DNA from 2 places in the Halomonas zincidurans B6 genome. Region 1 is predicted to be linked to the other one. Evidence: riboswitches for the same ligand, from Rfam matches in the RefSeq annotation. Region 1 holds a riboswitch; the other holds the start of a gene.
What was found. A riboswitch is a leader RNA that binds a small molecule or an ion and turns the genes downstream of it on or off. The one in region 1 is predicted to bind thiamine pyrophosphate.

Region 2: another riboswitch for thiamine pyrophosphate. It lies ahead of thiC (phosphomethylpyrimidine synthase ThiC); the one in region 1 lies ahead of HALZIN_RS0101955 (sodium:solute symporter family transporter).

Annotation. Positions count from the first base shown of each region.
Region 1 is NZ_JNCK01000001.1:410,899-416,330, reverse strand. Features, by position in the region: gene ilvD (dihydroxy-acid dehydratase) at 1-396, opposite strand, end outside; gene HALZIN_RS0101955 (sodium:solute symporter family transporter) at 545-1,942, opposite strand; TPP riboswitch at 1,932-2,049, opposite strand; gene HALZIN_RS0101950 (hypothetical protein) at 2,247-2,924, shown strand; gene HALZIN_RS0101945 (CoA-acylating methylmalonate-semialdehyde dehydrogenase) at 3,005-4,504, opposite strand; gene HALZIN_RS0101940 (protein adenylyltransferase SelO) at 4,614-5,432, opposite strand, start outside.
Region 2 is NZ_JNCK01000001.1:2,321,458-2,326,889, forward strand. Features, by position in the region: gene HALZIN_RS0110960 (VOC family protein) at 268-651, shown strand; gene HALZIN_RS0110965 (DUF4870 family protein) at 690-1,070, shown strand; gene HALZIN_RS0110970 (lysophospholipid acyltransferase family protein) at 1,163-2,107, shown strand; TPP riboswitch at 2,244-2,375, shown strand; gene thiC (phosphomethylpyrimidine synthase ThiC) at 2,445-4,349, shown strand; gene HALZIN_RS0110980 (L,D-transpeptidase family protein) at 4,511-5,432, shown strand, end outside.

The sequences.
Region 1 (5,432 bases):
CTTGTCGCAGCCGCCGATCGCCACCAGCCCGTCGAAGCCCTCGCAACCAGCCACCGTCTCGATCGAGTCGGCGATCACCTCGCGCGAGACCAGCGAGTACTTCATGCCCTCGGTACCGTTGGCGATGCCGTCCGAGATGGTGATGGTATTGAACACCACGCCCTTGCCGCCGGCCTCGTTGGCTCCCGCCCGGGCCTGCTCGGCGAGTTCGTCGATATGACTGTTGCAGGGCGTGACCTGGCTGGCGGTGGAGGCGATGCCCACCTGCGGCTTGCAAAAATCGTCGTCCTCGAAGCCCACCGCACGCAGCATCGCGCGGCTGGCCGACTTGCCAGGGCCGTCGACCACCGGGCTCGAATAGCGACGACGCGGGTCGGCGTGGGGTTCATCACTCATCACGGCTACTCCCTGAACTGGTCACGCGGGCGGGTCTGTTGCGAGGCTGCATAACAGCCTAGCCGACTCAGTCTGAAAGCGCGGCAGTCCGCTTGCAAACTGCCTCCGGTCGCTGAGTGGCACAGCGGGCAGCCAGCGAGCCAGCCGATCACTGGGCCGACAGCGCCCTCACCGGCCGCACCCAGGCGACCAGCGCCGCCACCAGCGTCGAGGCCGTCAGCGCGCCGAGAAACGGCGCCAGGGTCGGCGCGCCGCCCGGGAAGCTCGCCGCCAGCAGACCGCCTGCCAGGCTGCCCTGGGCGATCCAGCCCGGCAGCACCGCGCCGCTCAGCCCGGCCAGCCCACCGGCCACCGCCGCGGCGGTGCTCATCCGCGACCAGAGCCCCAACAGCACCGGCACCACCGCCGTGGCGCATAACAGATCGGCGATCAGAAACAGCCGCAGCACCGACACGCCCTGCAGCGCCACCAGCATCGCCGGCACCATCAACGCCAGGGTGATCCAGCGCGCCCCGCTCAGCGACAGCCCGCGTCGGTCGAGGCTGTCACCCTCGCCGACCAGTAGCGAGGCGATGCCATTCTGCAGCGTATCGACACTCGAGGCGACCAGCGTCACCGCCAGCACCAGCGCCAGCAGGCTCAGCCAGCCTGGAGCCGCGATCAGCAGGGCGAAGAACGGCATCGGCGGCTCGCCGAGCCGGGCCTCGCTCAGCGCCGCGAGGATTCCCAGCCCGCCGACGACGGCGACCACCACTACCGTCGTCACGGCGCCGAGTACGGCGCCGCGTCCCAGCGCCCGGGAATCGCGGGCGGCCCAGATGCGCTGCCAGTAGCCCTGGTGGAACAGGTTGGCTGCGGTCACCGCGATCACCAGCGTCAGCGCCACCCCCAGCGCATCGCCGAACGCGACGTCGGGCAGTGCGGCCGAGGCCGGCAACGCGGGCATTCGCGCCAGCGCCACGCCGCCGACGACCAGCAGCAGCGCGCTCAGCAACAGCGCCTGCCAGCGGTCGGTGACCAGACTCGCACGCAGCCCGCCCCAGGCGGTATAGGCCAGCGTGGTCACCGCCACGGCGACGATCGCCACGCTGCCCGACAGCGGCGAGAGCAATTCGGTGATCCCGCCGATGGCGCTCAACTCGGCGGCCAGGAAGCAGGCCATGTAGAGTACCGAGATCAGCGCCACATAGCGGCGTACGCCACTGCCGAACCGCGCCGCGGCGAACTCGCCGATGCTCCGGCCTTCGGGCAGGCAGCGGCGGATCGCCGGGCCGCACAATGCCAGCACGAGAAACGGCAGCGCCGAGCCGATGGCGTAGCCGGCCAGCGCCACCGGGCCGACGAAGGCCCCCACTTCCGGCGGGGCGAAGAGAATCCACGCGCCCATTCCCGAGGCCAGAAACGACAGCCCCAGGGTGGTGGCCGGCTGTGAATTGCGCGCGGTCATGTAGTCGTCGAGCGCCTCCCCCGCGCGGCTCGCGCGCAGTCCCAGGATGGCAAACAACAGCAACGCCGCAGCGAGCGCGGCCAGGGTCGCGTAAAACATGTCGCACTTCCTCCGCCGGTATGAACCGGATCAGGTTCCAGGGTCAGCGCTTTCGTAAAGCCGCACTCTCAGCCCGCCCTGTGGACAGGACTCCCCTGGCGACAGTGAATGTAGATGTGTCGATTAAAGATTAACGCCGCAGCGCCGATAACCCAAGTTATGGCAAATTGTCGTAACCTCGGATGTGCCGGGCATAGCGTCCGGCCTGGCGGTGCTGCATGAACCGCCGGCTCAACGTATCATTCGACGGTCTGAAACGATGACACAACAACGAAGAATAACGCAGACATAGGGTCCAAGCGCCATGCCTTATCACGAAGCCAACGAGCATGCCCCCGGCCGGCTGCATGCGCTGTTCGCCGATCCCTACCAGGCGTTCGGCAATCACGTTCATGCACGCTGGGACCACCTGCCGGTCGCTCTGCACGCTCTGCTCGACCGCCCGCTGGCCGCGGCCGACCTGAAGGTGCGGGTGATCCACGGCTGGGAAAACGGCAACTTCCAGCTCGGCGAACTCAATCATAGCGATCATGCCCTGCGTAACCTCGCCGACCTGCGCCACGTCGAGGCCCGCTATCGCCAGGCGCGACGCGACGGCCAGGCGCTGCCCTGCGACGACCGCTCGCTGCTCGAAAGGCCGCTGGACGACGCGATCGCCCAGGCCGAGCAGGCCGGCCAGGCGATAGACGAGCTGACTCGCAGCACCCCGGCGCGCTGGCCCGCGTTCGACCAGGGGCTGCTTCTCTATACCTTCTTCAAGATCTATCATCGCCTTACCTACGGCGAGGACGACGTCTACCGCTCGATCCGCTGCCTGACGACTTCCGGGCCCTGCGAGGTCCACGAATTCCACCTCGAAGAGGGCGAGTTCGCCATCGTCACGCCCGCCGAGGGCGAGCCGCAGGCCACGACCCTGCTGGTGCTTCACGAAAGCCAGCTCGAGCCGGTCATTCAGTTGCTTCAGAGGTGCCGGATCGTCTAGACGCACTGACTCTTTGTTTCTCTCAACGCAGGACGGCCCCGTCTCCGGCGAGACGAGGCCGCGTTACAGCATGGTACGAATCAGCCCATCGAGATGGTGCTGTTGATTCCCGAGGAGACGTTTTCCGGCTCGAACCAGCGCGCGGTGACGGTCTTGGTCTGGGTCCAGAACTGGATCGCCTGCTTGCCGTTGGGCCCCAGGTCGCCGAGCTTCGAGGCCCGCGAACCGGTGAAGCTGAAATACGCCACCGGCACCGGGATCGGCACGTTGATACCCACCTGGCCGACGTCGATGTCGCTCTCGAAGCGCTTGGCCACCCAGCCGGAGTTGGTGAAGATCGAAGTGCCGTTGCCGTTGGGGTTGGCGTTGATGAACGCAATGGCGTCGTCCAGCGTGTCGACACCGACCACGCACAGCACCGGACCGAAGATCTCCTCGCGATAGATGGCCATGTCGGCGGTCACGTCGCTGAAGAGGGTCGGCCCGACGAAGTTGCCGTCCGGATAGCCGTCGACGCTCAGGCCGCGGCCGTCGAGCTTGAGCGTAGCGCCTTCGGCCTCGCCCTTGCCGATCAGCGCCACCACCCGCTCGCGCGCCGCCGGCGACACCAGCGGGCCCAGGTCGGCGTCGCGCTGGGTGCCGGGGCCGACGGTCATGGCGCGGGACTTGTCGACGATCTCGTCGAGCCACTCGCGCGCTTCGCCGACCAGCACCAGTACCGAGTTGGCCATGCAGCGCTGGCCGGCGGCGCCGAACGCCGAGCCCAGCAGGTTGTTGATCGCCTGGCTGCGATTGGCGTCGGGCATGATCACGCAATGGTTCTTGGCGCCCATCATCGCCTGCACGCGCTTGCCGGCGGCCCCGGCGCGGGCGTGGATCTGTGTGCCGACCGGCGTCGAACCGATGAACGACACGGCCTTGATGTCCGGGTGGTCGCACAACCGGTTGGCGACCTCGGGGCCGCCGTGCACGACGTTGAGCACACCGGGCGGCACACCCGCCTCATGGGCCAGCTCGACCAGCCGCATGGTCGACGACGGGTCCTGCTCGGAAGGCTTCAAGACGAAGGTGTTGCCGGTGGCGATGGCCAGCGGAAACATGAAGCACGGCAGCATGATCGGGAAGTTGAACGCGGTAATCCCCGCGCCCACGCCCAGCGGCTGGTTGAGCGAATAGACGTCGACGTCGCTGGCGGCATTCTCGGCGATTTCGCCGAGCTGCAGCGAGGTGATCGAGCAGGCATGCTCGACCACTTCCAGGCCGCGCCCCACCTCGCCCTCGGCGTCGGGCAGGGTCTTGCCGTGCTCCTCGGTGATCAGCGCCGCCAGCTCGCCGGTGTGTTCGCGGATCAGCGCCTGGAAGGCGAGCATGATGCGCATGCGCTTGGCCAGCGGCACCTTGCGCCAGGTCTTGAAGGCGACCTGGGCGCTGGCCACCGCAAGGTCGACCTCCTCGACGCTGCAGAACGGCACCCGGGCGACGACCTTCTGGGTCGCGGGATCGATCACCTCGCGCCAGTCACCGGACTGCGACGGCACGGGCTTGCCATCGATATAGAGGGCGATATCTCGGACGGACATGCGGGCGGCTCCTGTTGTGATTGTGGCTGTCGCTAACATTCTTGCTATGGCCAGTTTACGCGCACGGCAACCCCGCACAACGCCTGCCCGCGTACGACTTTCGTCCGCCTCAGGTGCCGCAGAAGGTGCGCAGCACCTGCTCGCTGGGCGCGGCGGGCAGCGCGTACTCCTCGCGCCCCGGCTGCTCGTCGAAGGGTCTGGAAAGCACCTCGCGCAGCGTCTCGAAGGGCCCTAAGTCGCCGTCGTCCGCCGCCGTCAGCGCCTCCTGGACGCGGTGATTGCGCGGGATGTACCTGGGATTGGCCGCGCGCATGCGCCGGGCGATCTCGTCGGGCTCGGCCGCCTCGCGCGCCAGCCGCTCGCGCCACCGGGCGAGCCAGGCCTGGATCGGCTCGCTGCGTTCGAACAGCTCGAGCAGTACCGGTTCGGCCTCGGCCGAGGCCGCCACGTCACCGAGTTGCCGGAAAGTCAGGGTGAAGTCCGCGCGCCCCGCCTGCATCGCCTCCAGCAGTGAATCGACGAGCTCGCCGTCGCCCGCCTCCTCGCCGGTCAGGCCGAGCTTGGCGCGCATCACCGCGAGTTTCTCGGCCTCGAAGCGCCCCGGATAGGTCTCGATCACCTGGGTGGCTCTGGCAATGGCCTGCTCCTGGTCCGCGTCGATCAACGGCAACAGCGTCTCGGCCAGCCGCGCCAGGTTCCACTGACCGATGCCCGGCTGGTTGCCGTAGGCGTAGCGCCCGCCCTCGTCGATGGAACTGAACACGGTGCGCGGATCGTAGGCCTCCATGAACGCACAGGGACCGAAATCGAGGGTCTCGCCGGAGACGCTCATGTTGTCGGTGTTCATCACTCCATGGATGAAGCCGACGCCCATCCAGCGGGCGATCAGCGCCGCCTGGCGGGCCTGGACCGCCTCGAGCAGCGCCAA
Region 2 (5,432 bases), 1.9 Mb from region 1:
GAACGCCAGACGGACAACGCTGTCATGGAAGTAGCGCAATTTCGCGGGCGACTATACGCCGGCGCCTGCCGGCAACAAAGCACTTTTGCGCGGCCAGCACCGCCCGTTGTCACAGCGTATTAGCGGTTGGCGATTCATGCCACTGGTCACTCGGTGACGCGGGACAGCGACGCGCGTATCAGCGTATGCTGGAATACCGAGAACAAGCCGGGTCGCCGTCGCCGACCGGCGGCTGCGCAGCCATGAAAGCCCATGAGGAACATGCCAATGCTAGCGGGCCTGGACCATCTGGTCGTCACCGTCACCGACATCCCCCGGGCGGTGGATTTCTACACCCGGGTGCTGGGGCTGGAGGCGCGCTATCGCGACGCCGAGCGCGTCGACCTGGTGCTCGGCGACATCGCCCTGCGCCTGCATCCGGTCGATACCTCGATCGCGCCGCGCGCCGGCTGCCCGATGCCCGGCAGCCTGGACATCTGCTTTCGCAGCCTGCTGCCGCTCGACGAGGTACAGGCGCACCTGGATGCCCTGGCCATTCAGGTCGAGACCGGCCCGGTGGCCCGTCAGGGCGCCGGCGGGCCGATCGTCTCGCTGTATCTGCGCGATCCTGACAACAACCTGATCGAACTGTGCCGCCCCGATCGTCAATAGTTTCCATCCCCCCGCCTTCATCGACCTGGAGATCCGTCATGGCCGATCCGCTTTTCGACAGCCCCGAAACGTTCGCCGACGAAGCCCCGCAGCCTGCCGACACCACCATGGCCATGGTGGTCTACGCGTTGCTGCTGGCCGGCTTCGTGGTCGGCATCACGCCGATCGTCGGGGTGATCATCGCCTACGTGTATCGCGGCAAGGGCCCGCCGTGGCTGGATGGGCATTACCGCTACCAGATCCGCACCTTCTGGATCGGCCTGCTGTATGCCATCGTCGCCGCGCTGCTGTCGCTGATCGGCATCGGTCTGATCCTGATGCTGGGCTTGGCGATCTGGCTGATCGTGCGCTGCGTCAAGGGCTTCAAGGGCCTTCAGGAAAAGCGCGCGCCGAGCAATATCGAAACCTGGCTGTGGTAGCGTGACGACACGACACCGACCGAAAGCGCTGCATGAAGCCCGCGGCGCAACCCGTTAAATGCTCGCCCCGGAGTTTGAAGCCGTCGACCCGCATGAGTGACCGACCCTACCCCAGCGCCTTGCAAGCGCGCTTGATCGCTGCCCTGTGGCGCCTGCTGTCGCACGCCCGACCCATCACGCTGTGGCGTCTGGCGCGCCGACTGGGGCCGCTGATCTATCGCTTCAGCGCCCGCGAGCGCAAGGTCACCGATATCAACCTGCGCGAGGTCTACCCCCAGTTCGATGACACGCGGCGCGCTCGGCTGGCTCGCGACAGCCTCCGTCATTCCACCGCGACGATGCTCGAGCTGGGCTTCGCCTGGATGGCCGATCCGGCCCGGGTCGAGGCCTCGATCCAGGCCGTGCACGGCCGCGAGCTGCTCGACGAGGCCCGCGCCGAGGGCCGCGGGGTGATCGTGCTGGCGCCGCATTTCGGCAACTGGGAAGTCCTCAACTTCTGGCTGTCCGCACACTTCCCGTTCACGGCGATGTACGAGCCGCCCAAGATCGCCGAGCTCGATCCGCTGATCCGCCAGGGCCGCGAGCGCATGGGCGCGGCCTTGGTGCCCACCAATTCACGTGGCGTCGCCGCGCTGCTCAAGGCGCTCAGGCGTAGCGAGGCGGTGGGCATCCTGCCCGACCAGGAGCCCGACTGGCGGGGCGGGGTATTCGCCGACTTCTTTCATCGCCCGGCCTATACCGGCACCCTGCTGCCCAAGCTGGTGGCGCGCACCCAGGCCCGAGTGGTCACCGGCGTGGCCCGCCGCCGACAAGCCGGCGAAGGCCAGCCACAGGGGTTCGAGATCCATTTCCTCGCCGCCGACGAGCGCGTCTACGATGCCGACGAGGCAATCGCCGCACGCGGCGTCAATGCCAGCGTCGAGGCGGCGATCGCCCTCGATCCGGCGCAGTATCAGTGGGAATACAAGCGCTACCGCAAGACCCCCGAAGAGCAGCAACAGCGCAGCGACTACCGCCGCCACCGGCTCTATCGCTGAACCCGCACGGCTACTCGGGGCGCATGATGCCGGGCCTTGCTGTCGCACGCGGCGCGAAGGCCGCCTTCCTTTCGCACGCCGCTTGACCGGCGCCGCGGCGTTACCCACACTGCCGACTGTGCGGGCGCGTTCCCGCACACGCTTGACGGGGTGCCGGTGGAACCGGCTGAGATCGCCTTATGGCACGGCAATACGCCGTGGCGTCATGGCGGGGCCCGTTGAACCTGAACTGGCTAGGACCAGCGTAGGGATCAAGCGACATGCAGCCGGATTCCATCGGCCTGCCTCTGTCCTCCCGGCGGTCCTCCCTGACAGCGCCTACCCAAGGGAGAACACCATGAGCAAGACCACCCACTTCCTCGCCGAAACGGCCCAAGTCGACGAAGCGGCCATCCAGGCCTTGCCCGGATCGCGCAAGATCTACGTCGAGGGTACGCGTCCCGACATCCGCGTGCCGTTGCGTGAGATCAGCCTCTCACCAACCACAACTTCCGGCGTCGATGAAGCCAATCCGCCGCTGCTGGTCTACGACACCTCCGGCCCCTACACCGACCCCGAGGCCGACATCGACCTGCGCCGCGGCCTGATTGAGCTGCGCCGCGCCTGGATCGACGAGCGCGACGACACCGAGCGGCTCGACGGCCCCACCTCCGAGTATGGCCACCGCCGCGCCAACGACCCGACGCTGGCCCCGCTGCGCTTCGACCTGACGCGTACGCCACGGCGCGCCAAGCCCGGGCGCAACGTCACCCAACTGCACTACGCCCGTCAAGGTATCGTCACCCCGGAAATGGAGTTTATTGCCCTTCGCGAGAACCAGCGCCGGCAAGCACTCTCTACAAAGTACGCAGGTACCGAAGAAGTCGAACGGATACTCGGCCACCAGCACCCGGGCGAAAATTTCGGCGCCCGCCTGCCCGAGGAGATCACCCCGGAATTCGTGCGCGATGAGGTTGCCGCGGGCCGGGCGATCATTCCCTGCAACATCAACCATCCGGAATCCGAGCCGATGATCATCGGCCGCAACTTCCTGGTGAAGATCAACGGCAACCTGGGCAACTCGGCGGTCACCTCCTCCATCGAGGAAGAGGTCGACAAGATGACCTGGGGCATCCGCTGGGGTGCCGACACCATCATGGATCTGTCCACCGGCGCCAACATCCACGAGACCCGCGAATGGATCATCCGCAATGCCCCGGTGCCCATCGGCACCGTACCGATCTACCAGGCGCTGGAGAAGGTCAAGGGTGCAGCCGAGGACCTGACCTGGGAAATCTTCCGCGACACCCTGATCGAACAGGCTGAACAGGGCGTCGACTACTTCACCATCCACGCCGGCGTGCTGCTGCGCTACGTGCCGCTCACCGCCAGGCGCGTCACCGGCATCGTCTCCCGCGGCGGCTCGATCATGGCCAAGTGGTGCCTCTACCACCATCGCGAGAGCTTCCTCTACGAGCACTTCGAGGAGATCTGCGAGATCTGCAAGCGCTATGACGTCGCCTTCTCGCTGGGCGATGGCCTGCGCCCGGGCTCGGTGGCCGACGCCAACGACGAGGCCCAGTTCGCCGAGCTCGAGACCCTGGGCGAGCTGACCCGCATCGCCTGGCAGCACGACGTCCAGGTGATGATCGAGGGCCCCGGCCACGTGCCCATGCAGCTGATCAAGGAGAACATGGACAAGCAGCTCGAGTATTGCGATGAAGCGCCCTTCTACACTCTGGGACCGCTGACCACCGACATCGCCCCGGGCTATGATCACATCACCTCCGGCATCGGCGCGGCGATGATCGGCTGGTACGGCTGCGCGATGCTCTGCTACGTCACGCCCAAGGAGCACCTGGGCCTGCCCGACAAGGACGACGTCAAGACCGGCATCATCACCTACAAGATCGCCGCCCACGCGGCGGATCTCGCCAAGGGTCATCCGGCCGCACAGAGGCGCGACAACGCCTTGTCCAAGGCGCGCTTCGAGTTCCGCTGGGAGGATCAGTTCAACCTCGGCCTCGACCCGGACACCGCGCGGAAATACCACGACGAGACCCTGCCCAAGGACTCGGCCAAGGTGGCGCACTTCTGCTCCATGTGCGGTCCCAAGTTCTGCTCGATGAAGATCAGCCAGGAGGTCCGCGACTATGCAACCGAACACGGCCTGGACGGCGACCGGCAAGCGGTGATCAAAGGCATGGAAGAACAAGCCGAGCGATTCCGCGAGCAGGGCGGCGAGCTCTATCGCGACGTCTGAGCGCCGCGTCGACCTCTGACGACGCCGCGCCGACCACACCAGTCGCGCGGCGTCTTTGGTTCGGACTCTCGAAGCGCCTTGCCATGGACCCGGAACGCGGGTTGGTATAGCGTACCCGCGATGACACACCGGATGGCTACCGGCACACAAAGGAAATCAGGATGCACAAGACACTAGGCGGCAAGACGCTCGGTCTACTGGTGGGTTTGCTGGCGCTGTCGCGGCTGACCATGGCCCAGGTAGAGGCCCCGGCGAACGAGCCGGTGGGCCATTACCCATTGCCCGAATCGAGCGACATCGTCGGCCAGGCACGGACCGTCGAGGCCAGCGGCGAGGAGACTCTAATCGATATCGGCCTGCGCAATGGCGTCGGCTACAATCCCATGGTCCTGGCCAACCCCGAGACCAATGTCTGGGTGCCGGGCGAAGGCACCGAGGTGGTGGTGCCCACCCGCTTCATCCTCCCGCCGGGTCCGCGCGAGGGTATCGTCATCAACCTGGCCGAGATGCGGCTGTATTACTATCCGGACACCGCGAAGGGCGAGACGCCCCGTGTCGAGACCTATCCCATCGGCATCGGCCGCATGGACTGGCAAACCCCGCTCGGCCGCACGACGATCACCGCCAAGGTCGAGGATCCCGCCTGGTATCCGCCGCAGAGCGTCATCGAGGAAAGCGCCAAAAACGGTAAAAAGCTGCCTTCCGTCATCCCCGCCGGGCCCGACAACCCGTTGGGCAAATATGCCATGATCCTCGGTATACCGGGCTATCTGATCCACGGCACCAACCGCCCGGCCGGGGTGGGCATGCGCGTCTCTCATGGCTGTATCCGTATGCTGCCGGAGGATATCGCCGATCTGATTTATCGCGTCCCGGTCGGTACCTCGGTGCGCCTGATCAACCAGCCGGTCAAGTTCGGCTGGGATAACGCCGGCATCCTCCATGCCCAGGTCTACCCCGAGGTCTACCCCGCTCAGGCCGGCGCCGACAACGCCGATGCACGCCTCGACGAAGCCCTGGATGCCGCGACTCAGGCAGCGGCCGGCCGGCGTTTCCTGGTCGATTATCGCCGCCTGAAACAGC